DNA from 2 places in the Enterobacter sp. UPMP2060 genome. Region 1 is predicted to be linked to the other one. Evidence: predicted binding sites of a transcription regulator. Region 1 holds the regulator's gene; the other holds the start of a gene.

Region 1 (6,911 bases):
GCACAGAAGAAGAGTAACTAATTCGTTATGGCAACATTAACTGCAAAAAATCTCGCGAAGGCCTACAAGGGCCGCCGTGTCGTAGAAGATGTCAGTCTGACCGTCAACTCCGGCGAAATCGTGGGGCTGCTTGGCCCTAACGGTGCGGGTAAAACCACCACTTTCTACATGGTCGTTGGCATTGTGCCGCGCGATGCCGGCAACATTATTATTGACGATGAAGACATCAGCCTTCTGCCGCTGCACGCGCGCGCGCGTCGCGGGATCGGCTACCTGCCGCAGGAAGCCTCCATTTTCCGTCGTCTTAGCGTTTACGATAACCTGATGGCGGTCCTGGAAATTCGTAACGATCTGACCAGCGAACAGCGTCAGGATCGTGCCAACGAGTTGATGGAAGAGTTCCACATTGAGCATCTGCGCGACAGCCTCGGTCAGGCACTCTCCGGGGGTGAACGCCGTCGTGTTGAGATTGCACGTGCGCTGGCCGCAAACCCGAAATTTATCCTTCTGGATGAACCGTTTGCGGGCGTTGACCCGATCTCGGTTATCGACATTAAACGCATCATTGAACACCTGCGTGACAGCGGGCTTGGCGTACTGATCACCGACCACAACGTCCGTGAAACGCTGGCCGTGTGTGAACGCGCGTATATTGTCAGCCAGGGCAATCTGATCGCCCACGGTACGCCGCAACAGATCCTCGAAGACGATCATGTTAAGCGCGTCTATCTTGGGGAAGACTTCAGACTCTGATAGGGTAGAGGTAACGTAACGCCGAACCGGAGAAAAACGCTCTGAACATGAAGCAAGGTTTGCAATTAAGGCTCAGCCAACAACTGGCAATGACGCCGCAGCTACAGCAGGCAATTCGCCTGTTGCAACTGTCCACGTTAGAACTTCAGCAGGAGCTCCAGCAGGCGCTGGACAGCAACCCCCTGCTGGAACAAACCGATCTTCATGACGAGGTAGATACTCAGCAGTCACAGGATACAGAAGCGCTCGACACCGCGGATGCACTCGAACAAAAAGAGATGCCCGACGAGCTACCGCTGGATGCCAGCTGGGATGAAATCTACACCGCCGGAACCCCTTCCGGTACGCGTGCAGACTACCAGGATGATGAGCTACCGGTCTATCAGGGAGAAACCACCCAGTCGCTGCAGGATTACCTGATGTGGCAGGTGGAACTTACCCCCTTCTCCGATACCGACCGCGCGATTGCCACCTCAATTGTCGATGCCGTTGACGACACCGGCTATTTGACCGTCACGCTGGACGATATCCTGGAAAGCATGGGCGACGAAGAGATTGAACTTGAGGAGATCGAAGCCGTTCTGAAGCGCATCCAGCGTTTCGATCCGGTAGGCGTGGCCGCAAAAGATCTGCGCGACTGCCTGCTGATCCAGCTTTCTCAGTTCAGCAAAGAGACGCCATGGCTCGACGAGGCGCGCTTAATCATCAGCGATCATCTGGATCTGTTGGCCAACCACGATTTCCGCAGCCTGATGCGCGTCACGCGCCTGAAGGAAGAGGTGCTGAAAGAAGCGGTGAATCTGATCCAGTCACTCGATCCCCGCCCGGGACAGTCGATCCAAACCAGCGAGCCCGAGTACGTGATCCCGGATGTGCTGGTCAGAAAACACAATGACCGCTGGGTCGTTGAACTGAACTCAGACAGCATCCCTCGCCTGCAAATCAACCAGCAGTATGCCTCCATGTGCACCAGCGCGCGTAACGACTCCGACAATCAATATATTCGTAGCAATCTTCAGGAAGCGCGATGGTTGATCAAAAGTCTGGAGAGCCGAAATGATACGCTGCTGCGCGTCAGCCGCTGTATTGTCGAACAGCAGCAGGCGTTCTTTGAGCAGGGCGAAGAGTATATGAAACCGATGGTACTGGCGGATATCGCCCAGGCCGTCGAAATGCATGAATCAACCATTTCCCGTGTCACCACGCAGAAGTATCTGCACAGTCCACGCGGTATATTTGAGCTTAAGTATTTCTTCTCCAGCCATGTGAATACCGAGGGCGGCGGCGAAGCGTCGTCAACGGCCATTCGTGCCCTGGTGAAGAAGTTGATCGCCGCGGAGAACCCCGCGAAGCCACTAAGCGACAGTAAGTTAACCACCATGCTGTCCGATCAGGGTATTATGGTGGCACGTCGTACTGTTGCGAAGTATCGAGAGTCTTTATCCATTCCGCCGTCCAACCAGCGTAAACAGCTGGTCTGACACAACCGATAAGGAAGACACTATGCAGCTCAACATCACTGGACAAAACGTCGAAATTACTGAGGCTTTACGCGACTTCGTGAACGCGAAGTTTGCAAAACTCGAGCAGTATTTCGAAAGGATCAATCAGGTCTATATTGTGTTGAAAGTGGAGAAAGTGACTCATATCTCGGATGCCACCCTGCATGTTAACGGGGGTGAACTGCATGCCAGTGCGGAAGGGCAAGACATGTACGCTGCTATCGACGGCTTGATTGATAAGCTTGCACGACAGCTCAATAAACATAAAGATAAACTGAAACAACACTAATTGTCCGGGCAGTTAACGGGTGCAGGACGGCCTGTTGTGAAACACAACAGGCCATTTGTACAGTTAGCGCTTAGGTGAAATTATGATGAACAACGATTCCGCTCTTCAACTGAGCAATGTCCTTAACCAGGAATGTACCCGCAGTGCGGTTCACTGCCAGAGCAAAAAACGTGCGCTGGAGATCATCAGTGAACTGGCTGCCAAACAGCTGGGCCTGCCGCCGCAGGTGGTGTTCGAAGCGATTCTGACCCGTGAAAAAATGGGCAGTACCGGTATCGGCAACGGCATCGCGATCCCGCACGGCAAACTGGAAGAGGATACCCTGCGTGCCGTTGGTGTGTTTGTGCAGCTTGAAACACCCATCGCCTTCGATGCCATTGATAACCAGCCCGTCGATCTCCTCTTCGCGCTGCTGGTACCTGCCGACCAGACGAAAACCCATCTGCATACGCTGTCGCTGGTCGCAAAACGTCTGGCCGATAAAACCATTTGCCGTCGACTGCGCTCGGCCCAAAGTGATGAAGAGCTCTATCAAATTATCACTGAAGCAGAAGGCAATCAGGATGATGCATAACCAGGAGATGGCCTTCACATCTGTTGTCCTGAGGAGAAACGGAACATGGTGCTGATGATTGTCAGTGGCCGTTCAGGGTCGGGGAAATCCGTTGCTCTGCGCGCCCTGGAAGACATGGGTTTTTACTGCGTCGATAACCTGCCGGTCGTGTTGTTACCCGATCTGGCCCGCACGCTGGCGGAGAGACAAACCTCTGCCGCGGTCAGTATCGACGTTCGTAACATGCCTGAATCGCCAGAGATCTTCGAACAGGCCATGAGCAACCTGCCTGACGCGTTCTCGCCTCAGCTGCTGTTCCTCGATGCAGACCGCAATACGCTGATCCGCCGCTACAGCGATACCCGTCGTTTGCACCCGCTATCCAGCAAGAACCTCTCTCTGGAGAGCGCTATCGATGAAGAGAGCGACCTGCTGGAGCCGCTGCGTTCTCGTGCCGACCTGATTGTCGACACCTCTGAGATGTCCGTTCACGAGCTGGCGGAAATGCTGCGTACCCGGCTGTTGGGTAAACGCGAGCGCGAACTGACGATGGTGTTCGAATCCTTCGGCTTTAAGCACGGTATTCCGATTGATGCGGATTACGTTTTCGACGTGCGCTTCCTGCCGAACCCGCACTGGGATCCAAAACTGCGTCCAATGACCGGTCTGGATAAGCCGGTGGCGGCGTTCCTCGACCGGCACACAGAAGTACACAATTTTATCTACCAGACGCGAAGCTACCTTGAGCTATGGTTACCTATGCTGGAGACAAACAATCGTAGCTACCTGACGGTGGCGATTGGCTGTACCGGCGGTAAACATCGTTCGGTTTACATCGCCGAACAGCTGGCCGACTATTTCCGCTCGCGCGGGAAGAACGTTCAGTCCCGTCATCGCACGCTGGAAAAACGTAAAACATGACCGTAAAACAAACCGTTGAGATCACCAACAAGCTGGGTATGCATGCACGCCCGGCGATGAAGCTGTTTGAGCTGATGCAGGGTTTCGATGCAGAGGTTCTGCTGCGGAATGACGAAGGCACCGAAGCGGAAGCGAACAGCGTGATCGCGCTGCTGATGCTGGATTCCGCCAAAGGGCGCCAGATTGAAGTAGAAGCCACCGGCCCTCAGGAAGAGGAAGCGCTGGCGGCGGTGATTGCCCTGTTTAACGCAGGGTTCGACGAAGATTAAGGTCTGCTATTCAGGCGGGTAGCGCTGCGCTTACCCGCCCTACATAAGATTATTACGCTGCATAAACTCCTCTCCACCCAGCTGATTCATCTGGCGCATAATCCACGCCTGTCGGCTTCGCACGTACCCTGATGGGGCACTGGCCTTAAAGCGGATAGGGTTCGGTAACACAGCGGCCAATAGCGCTGCTTCTGACATGCTCAGACGGCTGGCTGGCTTATTGAAATACCGCTGTGCGGCAGCTTCCACGCCAAATATGCCGTCGCCAAACTCAGCGACGTTGAGATAGACGGTCAGAATGCGTTTTTTGCTCCAGACCGTTTCCATCCCCAGGGTCAACCCTGCTTCCAGCCCTTTTCGCAACCAGCTTCGACCATCCCACAGAAACAGATTTTTGGCCGTCTGCTGCGACAAGGTTGATGCCCCGCGCACGCGGTTTTCATGGCGTTCGTTATGGGCTAGCGCCTTCTCAATGGCCGCCACGTCGAACCCCCAGTGCTCCGGGAATTTCTGGTCCTCCGCCGCGATGACCGCCAGCCCCATGAACGGGGAGATCTCGTCCATGCTCACCCAGTCAGAGTGGGCAACGTAGCTGAAATCGCCGCTGAACCACGCGCCGAGCTGGCGCTCAACCATAACGGCAGAGAACGGAACCGGCATAATGCTGAATAAAGCCAGCCCGCCTCCCCAGAATACCGCCAGCACAAGTACGATGCGCAAGAGAAAACGTTTCACCCCTGCGCCTGCGGCAAATTTACGCCTCATTCAGTCAGCACCAGCACGCGGGCCACCAGCTTTTCAATACCTGAGGCCGCCTCAGCGATATTGTTCGCCAGCATATACGCTGGCGTGGTGACAATTTTGTTATCTTCATCAACCACAATGTCATCAACCGGGCACGGAACGTGTTCGCCCCCCATTTCCTCGACGATCTCTGCGGTATCAATATCCGTCCCGATAGTCAGGCGCAGCGGGAAATCAAAAATCCTGGGCAGCATTGCCGGCGCGATGCAGATAAAGCCCTGCGGTTTTCCTGCCGCGTGCATGGCCTGCGACAGCGCTTTAAGATGAGGATCGATCTGACACTCCGCACCCTGCGCAGCAAAGGTACTGAGATTTTTGGCCGCGCCAAACCCACCGGGCAAAATGAGCGCATCAAGCTCTGTAGGGTCTGCCTGAATAAGAGGATGGATATCACCTCGCGCAATACGCGCGGCTTCAATCAGTACATTGCGGGTTTCTGCCATCGGCTCGCCGGTCAGATGATTAATCACATCCGCCTGATTTTTGTCCGGCGCAAAACAAATAACCTCTGCTCCCTGCTTAGCCAGGGCCAGCAGCGTGATTACGGCTTCATGTATTTCAGAACCATCGTAAACACCGCATCCGCTCAGCACGACACCAATCTTTTTCATCATGACAATCCTTTTCTGCAACTTGCTGAAGCACATTAATAATTTTGATTAAAACGCTATGCTTCACACATTTCACTGATTCATGTAACAAACCATTTAAGATTTGCTATCTTATCTGCGTGCGGCCTAAATTTTTCAGGCAGCGCCCTTTCGAAAATAACTTTAAAAAACAGGCGCAGCCACGATTTCCCTGGTGTTGGCGCAGTATTCGCGCACCCCGGTTAAGCCGGGGTCATTTTTTTCTGGCGTCTACCCAGGCTTTAAGCACCGCTACATCGTTTTGCCACTCTTGTTTCATCTCTTCAACCCAATCACCCACGTTATCTTCCCATGCAGGTAAATCAGGCGACTGAATCTGTTGACCCAGCTGCTGCAGATGGCGTAAGCCAACCGAGCCGGCGGCACCTTTGATTTTGTGTCCTTCTTCGACGATGCCTTTTTGGTCACGAGCCGTCAGGTTTGATTCCAGCACGCTCAGATAGCCCGGCATCATTTTTTCGAACACCGCCAGACCATCGGTAATCAGTTTCGGACCCACCAGATCGATGTACTGCTCCAGCATCGCGGTATCGAGTATCGTTTGGGCTTTTGCGCTATCAACAGACGTCATGGTGCTCTCCTCTTCATCACGGGTATCCCAGAACTTCTTAATCATGGCGGTCAGAGCAGGCACCGCCAGCGGCTTGCTGAGTACATCGTCCATACCGGCATCGAGATACTCTTTTTTGTCTTTCAGCACGTTCGCCGTCAGCGCCACCAGCGGCGGCAGCTCGTCGGCCGCGTACTGACGCGTCAGCTCACGAGAGATATCCAGCCCGGTCATATCCGGCAGCTGGATATCGAGCAGAACAAGATCGTATTCGCCCGGTTTAAACATATCCAGCGCGGCCTTACCGGTCATCGCGACATCCACGCTGTTGCCCAGTTTTTCCAGCACCGAGCGCGCCACAATCACGTTCAGCTCAATGTCTTCTACCAGCAGGACGTGCAGCGCGGGCAGCGGCATGTCGTCGTTTTCAAAGGTATCCTCAACTTCCTCCGCCACCGCCGGCGCATGGACCGTCAGCGTGAAGGTTGACCCTTTGCCCGGCTGGCTGACAACGGTGATATCGCCACCCATACTCTTCGCCAGCCGCTTAGAGACCGCCAGGCCAATGCCCGTTCCTGTCGCCGGTTTCCCGCCGTTGCTGTCCTTCACCTGGTAGTACA
Region 2 (6,911 bases), on a different contig from region 1:
GCCCCAGACCGAGAAGCACGTAGATCAGCCCGAGAATGGCGACGGTCAGCACATATTTCGTGGCGACAAACGGAAAGCAAATCGCAAGAGCAATTACCAGAGGAATAATCCAGCGCATGCGGCTTTTGTATTCCGGTGGCCGGACATATACGCCCGCGCTATCGGCTTCGAAGCGTGCCTGGAAACGGGCGCCCGCGGCGGTACCTAAAAAGGCGCTCAGCAGAAAACGCCCGAGCATGACGATGCCGACCATCCAGGCCAGCCGCTGTCCGGCGAAGTTAAAGCTGTAACCGTCCAGCACCACGCCCGCAATGGGGCCGAAAATAACCAGCGCAATCAGCCCGGAAAAAATCGCGTCCAGCATGCAGCGTTTAAGTGAAAAACCGTGTGATGTCATCATTCTCTCCCTCACACTTTGGCCACAATCGGGCGCCCAAGCAGCCCCTGGGGGCGGAAAATCAGGATCATGACCAGCAGGCCGAACGAAAAGACATCTTTATAGTCCGAGTTCACCATGCCCGAGAACTGGGCTTCCGCCACGCCCAGGATAAGGCCACCGAGCATCGCGCCAGGGAGGGAGCCGATGCCGCCGAGTACCGCCGCGGTAAAGGCTTTAATGCCGATCACGAACCCGACGTAGAAATCAAAGGTGCCGTAATTCATGGTGATCAGCACGCCTGCCAGACCGGCCATCGCCGCGCCGATCACAAAGACCAGCGAAATAATCCGGTCGGTGTTAATGCCCAGAATGGAGGCCATCTTACGATCCTGCTGTACCGCGCGGCACATCCGGCCCAGCCGGGTATGGTTGATAATCCAGGTGAGCACCAGCATGCCGGCAAACGAGGCAATCAGAATAAACACTTTGGTGTAGGTTATCTGCACGAAGCCGTCGCCCAGATGCAGGCGAATCACGCCGTCCAGCATGGTCGGCACCCCTTGCTGGCGCGGACCCTGGCTCAGCTGCGCGTAGTTTTGCAGGATAAGCGACATCCCGATGGCGGAGATCAGCGGCGCCAGGCGCGTGGAGTTGCGCAGCGGCTTGTAGGCGATACGCTCGATGGTCCAGCCGTACACCCCGGTTACCACGATGGTGAACACCAGCGTCCCGAGGATCAGCAGCGGGAACGACTGCAGGCCGAAGAACGAGAGCAGCGCCAGGCCGATGGCGCAGAGATAGGCGGAAATCATATACACTTCGCCGTGGGCGAAATTGATCATCCCGATAATGCCGTACACCATGGTGTAGCCGATGGCGATTAAACCGTAGACGGAGCCCAGCGTTAAGCCATTGATTAACTGTTGCAGGAAGAATGTACTCATCTTAGCGCGCTCGTTTTATAGGCTGCGCGATGCGCGCAGCCTGATGTTTATTACGCGCCGACGGGCAGGCCCGCCGACGTTGAGCGTGACTCCGTCCCGTTACTGCACTTCCTTATATTTGCCTTTGTCGTCCCACTGGTAAACCACGTAGTCAGACACTTTCAGATCGCCTTTGCTGTCCCAGGCTTTTTTGCCCATCACCGTGTCGACGGAATTGGCTTTAAGCCACTCGCTGGCTTTGGCGGAGTCCTTGCCGCCGGTTGCCTTGAAGGCTGCGGCAATGGCCTGTACGGAGGCATAGGAATAAAGGGTGTAACCTTCCGGCTCGAATTTACCGGCGCGGAATTTCTCGATAACCGCTTTACCGTCCGGGATAAGGCGCGGATCTTTACCGAAGGTCATGTAAATGCCGTTGGTGTATTGCGGGCCACCCGCGGCGGTCACCATCTCTTCGTTGACAATACAGTCGCCGGAGAAGAATTTCGCCTGCACGCCCTGTTCGCGCATCTGGCGAACCAGCGGACCGGCTTCCGGGTGACAGCCACCGAAGAACACGACGTCCGGTTTTTGCGCACCGATCTTGGTCACCAGCGCGTTAAAGTCTTTCTCACCGCGAGATAACCCCTCATACATCACATCCTGAACCCCGCGTTTCGCCAGCGCCGCTTTGGTGGCGTCAGCCAGACCCTGACCATAGGTGTCTTTATCGTGAATAATCACCACGCGTTTGGCTTTCAGCTTGTCGATGATGAAGTCGCTGGCAACCTGACCCTGCTGGTCATCGCGTCCGCACATGCGGAACATATCGCTCATGCCGCGTTCGGTGATCAGCGGGTTAGTTGAGCCGGGGGTAATCGCAATAATGCCCGCGTCGCTATACACCTCGGAGGCGGGCATTGTGGAAGAGGAGCAGAAATGGCCGACCACGGCGTTGACTTTATCCTGGTCAACTAAACGGTTGGCGACGGCCACGGCCTGCTTGGGCTCGCAGGCATCATCCCCCTGAACCAGTTTGATCTTCTCGCCGTTAATGCCGCCTGCGGCATTAATGTCTTCAGCGGCCTGCGTTGCGCCGTGCCAGTACTGATCGCCATAGGTGGCATTCGGACCCGTGAACGGCCCGGCCACGCCAATCACAATATCTGCCCGGGCGGAAAACGCCGTCACCAGGCAACCGGCTAACACAAGAGAAAGAGGAGTTCTGATTAATTTCAGCGACATTATTATGTTCCTTAGCAAAGAGGTTTTTGCACCACGGCGTAAACCCGAACGCCCGACGGCGCAGCCAATCCGAAACACGAGCAAGAACAAAATGCACTAAACGAACAAGATACAGACGGCATCCTGCATATTACGGCGAGATTTCCCTGCACAGAGGCGCGCGAAGAACGTTAAGCAAAAACGTTGCCAGAATGGTTAACCCATTGACGGGCATGCGACATGTTTGAGTATAGAGCGCCGCGTTATGCCGCCTTGCGGGAGGAGAAGAAATTACAGCGGAGATCACATATCGTTAACAATAAAGCCCATAAGTTGTGCAAAGGTCACGGTTTGCACGTTTTTGCAGCAATAAAGACCTAAACTTCAGCCCGGAGAGGCGTGAGATATGTGTTAGGATCGTTTCCTTTTGCAGGAGTGTCAGCGATGACTGAAGGCCCATTGAATGAAAGCGAAATGGCGTGGCTTGAAGAGACGTTAATGTCTTACGGTCATGATGACGCGTCCGTGATTGACGTGTCCGAACTGGACGGCATGCTTACCGCAGTGCTTTCCGGTCCTGTTGTCGTTGAGCCAGACGCCTGGCTGGTGGCGGTGTGGGGCGGCGAGAAGTACATTCCGCGCTGGAAAAACGATCGTGAGATGAACCGTTTTATCGATCTCTGCTTTAAGCATATGAACGATATTGCCGAGCGCCTGAGCGAGTACCCGGATCAGTTTGAACCGATGTTTGGTTATAACGACGTGGACGGTGAGAGCTATACCGTGGTGGAAGAGTGGTGCTATGGCTATATGCGCGGCGTGGCGCTGACGGACTGGTCAGCCTTGCCGGAAGCCCTGAAGGCCGATCTTGACGTGATTGCGCTGCACGGGACGGAAGAGAACAGCGAAAAGCTGGATGAACTGTCCGAAGAGGAATATATCGCCAGCATCGAAAGCATCCAGCCTGCGGCACTGCGTTTATATCAATACTGGGTAAACAACCCGCAGCAGCCGGAAGTGAAGAAGCCGACGGTGAACGGCACGAAGGTCGGGCGTAACGATCCGTGTCCTTGCGGCAGCGGGAAGAAGTTTAAGAGCTGCTGTTTGCACTGATAAAAAAAGGGGCTGATGATAGCCCCTTTTTTATTTAACCCACTTCCGGCAGCATTCCGGCTGCAATCAATACCTGCACCAGAATAATTACCACCCCACAGCCAAACACAACGCACAGCAGCGGTTTTCCTCCCGCCACGCGATACCCCTGCTGAGGATGCTGCTGGCGGCTCTTCCACGCCAGCAGGGAAGGGAGCAGCAGGGCCAGGATAGAGAGCGCCACCCCTGCGTAGCCCAGCGCCATCACAAACCCGCGTGGGTAAAACAGCGCAAAAGCGAGCGGCGGCAGGAAGGTGATGGCACCCGTCTGCAACCGTCCGGCCGCGGTATTGCGACGCTGGAACAGGTCGGCCAGATAATCAAACAGGCCGAGCGCCACGCCCAGGAACGAGGTTGCCAGCGCCAGGTCGGCAAACAGGTGTACCGCCAGCTCCACGTGCGGGGAGGTGACGACCTCGCGCAGCGCCAGCAAAAAACCGTTCAGGCCAGCATGTTGCGCCATCAGCCCAATAACGGTTGAAGAGTCAATGCTGCCCAGCGTCACCAGCTGCCAGAAGATATAGGCGATCAGCGGGATCGCGCTGCCGATAACAAAGACGCGGCGCAGCTTGCGGATATCACCGTTCATATAGCTGACGATGCTCGGCACGCTGCCGTGGAAGCCAAACGAGGTGAAAATGACCGGGATCGCGGAAAGCGCCAGCCCTTTTTCCAGCGGCAGCGTCAGCAGGTTGACCTTGTGCACGTGCGGCGCCAGCAGCACCAGCATGACGATCAGGAAGAGAATTTTGGCGCTGAACAGAAAGCGGTTAAACAGATCGACCAGCGATGTCCCCACGCAGACCACGCCGCCGCCGATGAGCGCAAAGAAGATAGCCCCCGTCGCCGGGGTGATGTCAGAGCCAAACCAGTCGTTGACGCTTGAGGCGATGAGCTCCCCGGCGCCGCTGATATAGGCGGCGGTCAGAGCGTACATCAGGAACATCATGCTAAAGCCGGTTATCCACTGGCCGTAGCGTCCCAGATAGCGCGCCGCAAGCGAACCCAGACCGGTGTCGGCGGGCACGTGCTGGTAAACCTCAAGCAGCAGCAGGGCGGTGTAGCACATCAGCGCCCAGAGCGTACCCAGCAGCAGCAGGGTCATGCCAAATCCCACGCCCGCGGCTGCCAGGGGCATTGCCAGCATTCCTGCGCCAATCGTCGTTCCGGCGACGATAAAAATACTTCCCAGGGTTCTGTTTCTCACGCTTTCCTCTACAACGATGCTTAACCGCGACAAAATCTGCGGCGCAGAGTAAGGGAAAAGCCGTAACTCGTCAAATCACCGTTACAAGTAGTGTAATGAATTATTTACGAACTACTGGCGCTCTGACCCTTTTTAGGCGCAGGCCTACTTCATAAGGGCAATGTTGCCAGGCGACATTCCGGCGTAACGTAAACAATAAATATAAATTATCAAATTAAGTGAGGGTTTTATGGCAGGGGAGAATCCCTTTACCGCGGCATGGAGCCGGGGAGGCAACCTGCTGTGCCATGGCCACTGGATAATCAGCTGGCAGAACCAGCCCCTGATACTTCCCGAGTCCCGCCGCGAAAAGGATATGGGCACCTGGGCAATCTATTCGATTATCGATCCTGAAGATGAAACCTTTGCGCAAGGCTTACAGGAAGATGAGTGGATCGTTGAGAATGTCGACTGGTTAACGGATATGTTCTTCGAGGTGGGGATTCCGCTGGAGACGTCCAGCTACCGCTATTTTTACCAGGCGGTGAATCCTCATGACTGGCGCTGCACCAGCTGCGCCGGGTGTATGTAAATTAACGCGGTGCCGGAAACCGGCACCGCGCTGAAATTAATTCTGCGTATCGAGAGTGGAAAGTTCTTTATCAATAAAGTAAAGACCTTCGCCGGATTTACCCACCAGAGATAATTTATCCAGTACGGATTTAAACAGCTTCTCTTCTTCGTGTTGCTCAGCGACGTACCACTGCAGGAAATTAAAGGTTGGGTAATCCTGGCTGGTCATTGCGGCATGAACCAGTTCGTTAATTTTCTGCGTGATCAGCTGCTCGTGCTCGTAGGTGGCGCGGAACAGTTCATCGAGAGAATTATACTCGGCAAAGGGGGACGTCACGGTTTCAATGCGCGGCAGGCTGCCCGTATCCGTAAGATAATCAAACAGACGCTGCATGTGGGTCATCTCTTCCTGAGCGTGACGACGCAGAAACGCGGCCGCACCTTCGAAGCTGTGGTAGCTGCACCAGGCGCTCATCTGCTGGTAGAGCAGGGATGAAAAAAGCTCAAGGTTCATTTGTGCGTTGAGCTTGTCGATCATTTCAGTTTTCAGCATGGTGACGCTCCGGATTATTATTTCTGGTTCACAATGAGCGACACTATAATTTGTTATTTAATTATTTGCAAAACGTAAAATTTTTATTTTATTTATTTAAAATACGAATGGGAATAAAACGCATTGGCGATTTTTATAATTTATTAATGAGAATTGTTTTTGTTCGTAATGAAATATACTGCCAGCAAGCGCTGGCAGCGTTGATTAATACCAGGGATTATTTGACTTAGGGTTAACGGCGTAACCCATACATTTATACTGGATAGTCACGCTCTCGTTCAGGCACAAAGAGCCGCTCGTCAGGGTACAGGTTTTGATGGGCTGACCATAGGCTGAAGCGGTGGCATACCCCATGCTCTGACACGCTTTTGCCGCCGTGCCGTTATTCACATACTCATCGGAATACGCATTTTGCAGCGCTGCCTGGCCGTAATCGAGGCGGACGATGCCGTTCGGCGCGTCGAGGCTGCTGACTTCAGCCTGGCGGTTGATACTACACCCCGCGAGCAGCAGGATTGTGCCGGCTACAATGACTCTTTTCATGGTTCGCTCTGAGTGGATGGAAATACCTTATCGTACCCGCAGATGCCCGTTGCAATGCCTGGAATAGCCGGACAATCTGCCCTCACTCTTCGCAACGGGTCAGAGGGGAGTGCTATCAGGCCAATCCCTCATAAAAATGTGATGAGTATCACAAAATGATTGATTTTTGTGATAATGGTCATATTATAAGCACGTTGACAATAAAGTTGTATAACAAGTTAATGGAGCATCATCGTGAAACTGCGCAAAATCCTGAAAAGCATGTGGGCCAATTACTGCCGCACGTTCAAAGACGTGCCGCCAGGCGCCATGTTCTGATTAAAAAAACCTGCTTCGGCGGGTTTTTTTGTACCTGCAGGCGACGAAGGGAAGATGTCAGGG

What was found. The regulator sigma-54, encoded in region 1, starts transcription at its own class of promoters, with help from an activator protein. The targets are predictions, from matches to a motif close to GTTGGCACANNTTTCGCTNT.
Region 2: a site for sigma-54 is predicted at 2,716-2,735, ahead of ACWKXN_RS08490 (branched-chain amino acid ABC transporter substrate-binding protein). Genes of this name have one in related genera too.

What each region holds. Positions count from the first base shown of each region.
Region 1 covers NZ_JBSKJQ010000007.1:112,805-119,715, forward strand. Annotated here, with positions in the region: gene lptA (lipopolysaccharide ABC transporter substrate-binding protein LptA) at 1-21, shown strand, start outside; gene lptB (LPS export ABC transporter ATP-binding protein) at 28-753, shown strand; gene rpoN (RNA polymerase factor sigma-54) at 801-2,234, shown strand; gene hpf (ribosome hibernation promoting factor) at 2,257-2,544, shown strand; gene ptsN (PTS IIA-like nitrogen regulatory protein PtsN) at 2,627-3,118, shown strand; gene rapZ (RNase adapter RapZ) at 3,164-4,018, shown strand; gene npr (PTS phosphocarrier protein NPr) at 4,015-4,287, shown strand; gene mtgA (monofunctional biosynthetic peptidoglycan transglycosylase) at 4,327-5,052, opposite strand; gene elbB (isoprenoid biosynthesis glyoxalase ElbB) at 5,049-5,702, opposite strand; gene arcB (aerobic respiration two-component sensor histidine kinase ArcB) at 5,935-6,911, opposite strand, start outside.
Region 2 covers NZ_JBSKJQ010000002.1:640,982-647,892, forward strand. Annotated here, with positions in the region: gene livM (high-affinity branched-chain amino acid ABC transporter permease LivM) at 1-397, opposite strand, end outside; gene ACWKXN_RS08485 (ABC transporter permease subunit) at 409-1,323, opposite strand; gene ACWKXN_RS08490 (branched-chain amino acid ABC transporter substrate-binding protein) at 1,423-2,544, opposite strand; gene ACWKXN_RS08495 (YecA/YgfB family protein) at 2,968-3,636, shown strand; gene tyrP (tyrosine transporter TyrP) at 3,671-4,882, opposite strand; gene ACWKXN_RS08505 (hypothetical protein) at 5,112-5,453, shown strand; gene ftnA (non-heme ferritin) at 5,490-5,987, opposite strand; gene yecR (YecR family lipoprotein) at 6,192-6,530, opposite strand; gene azuC (stress response protein AzuC) at 6,765-6,848, shown strand.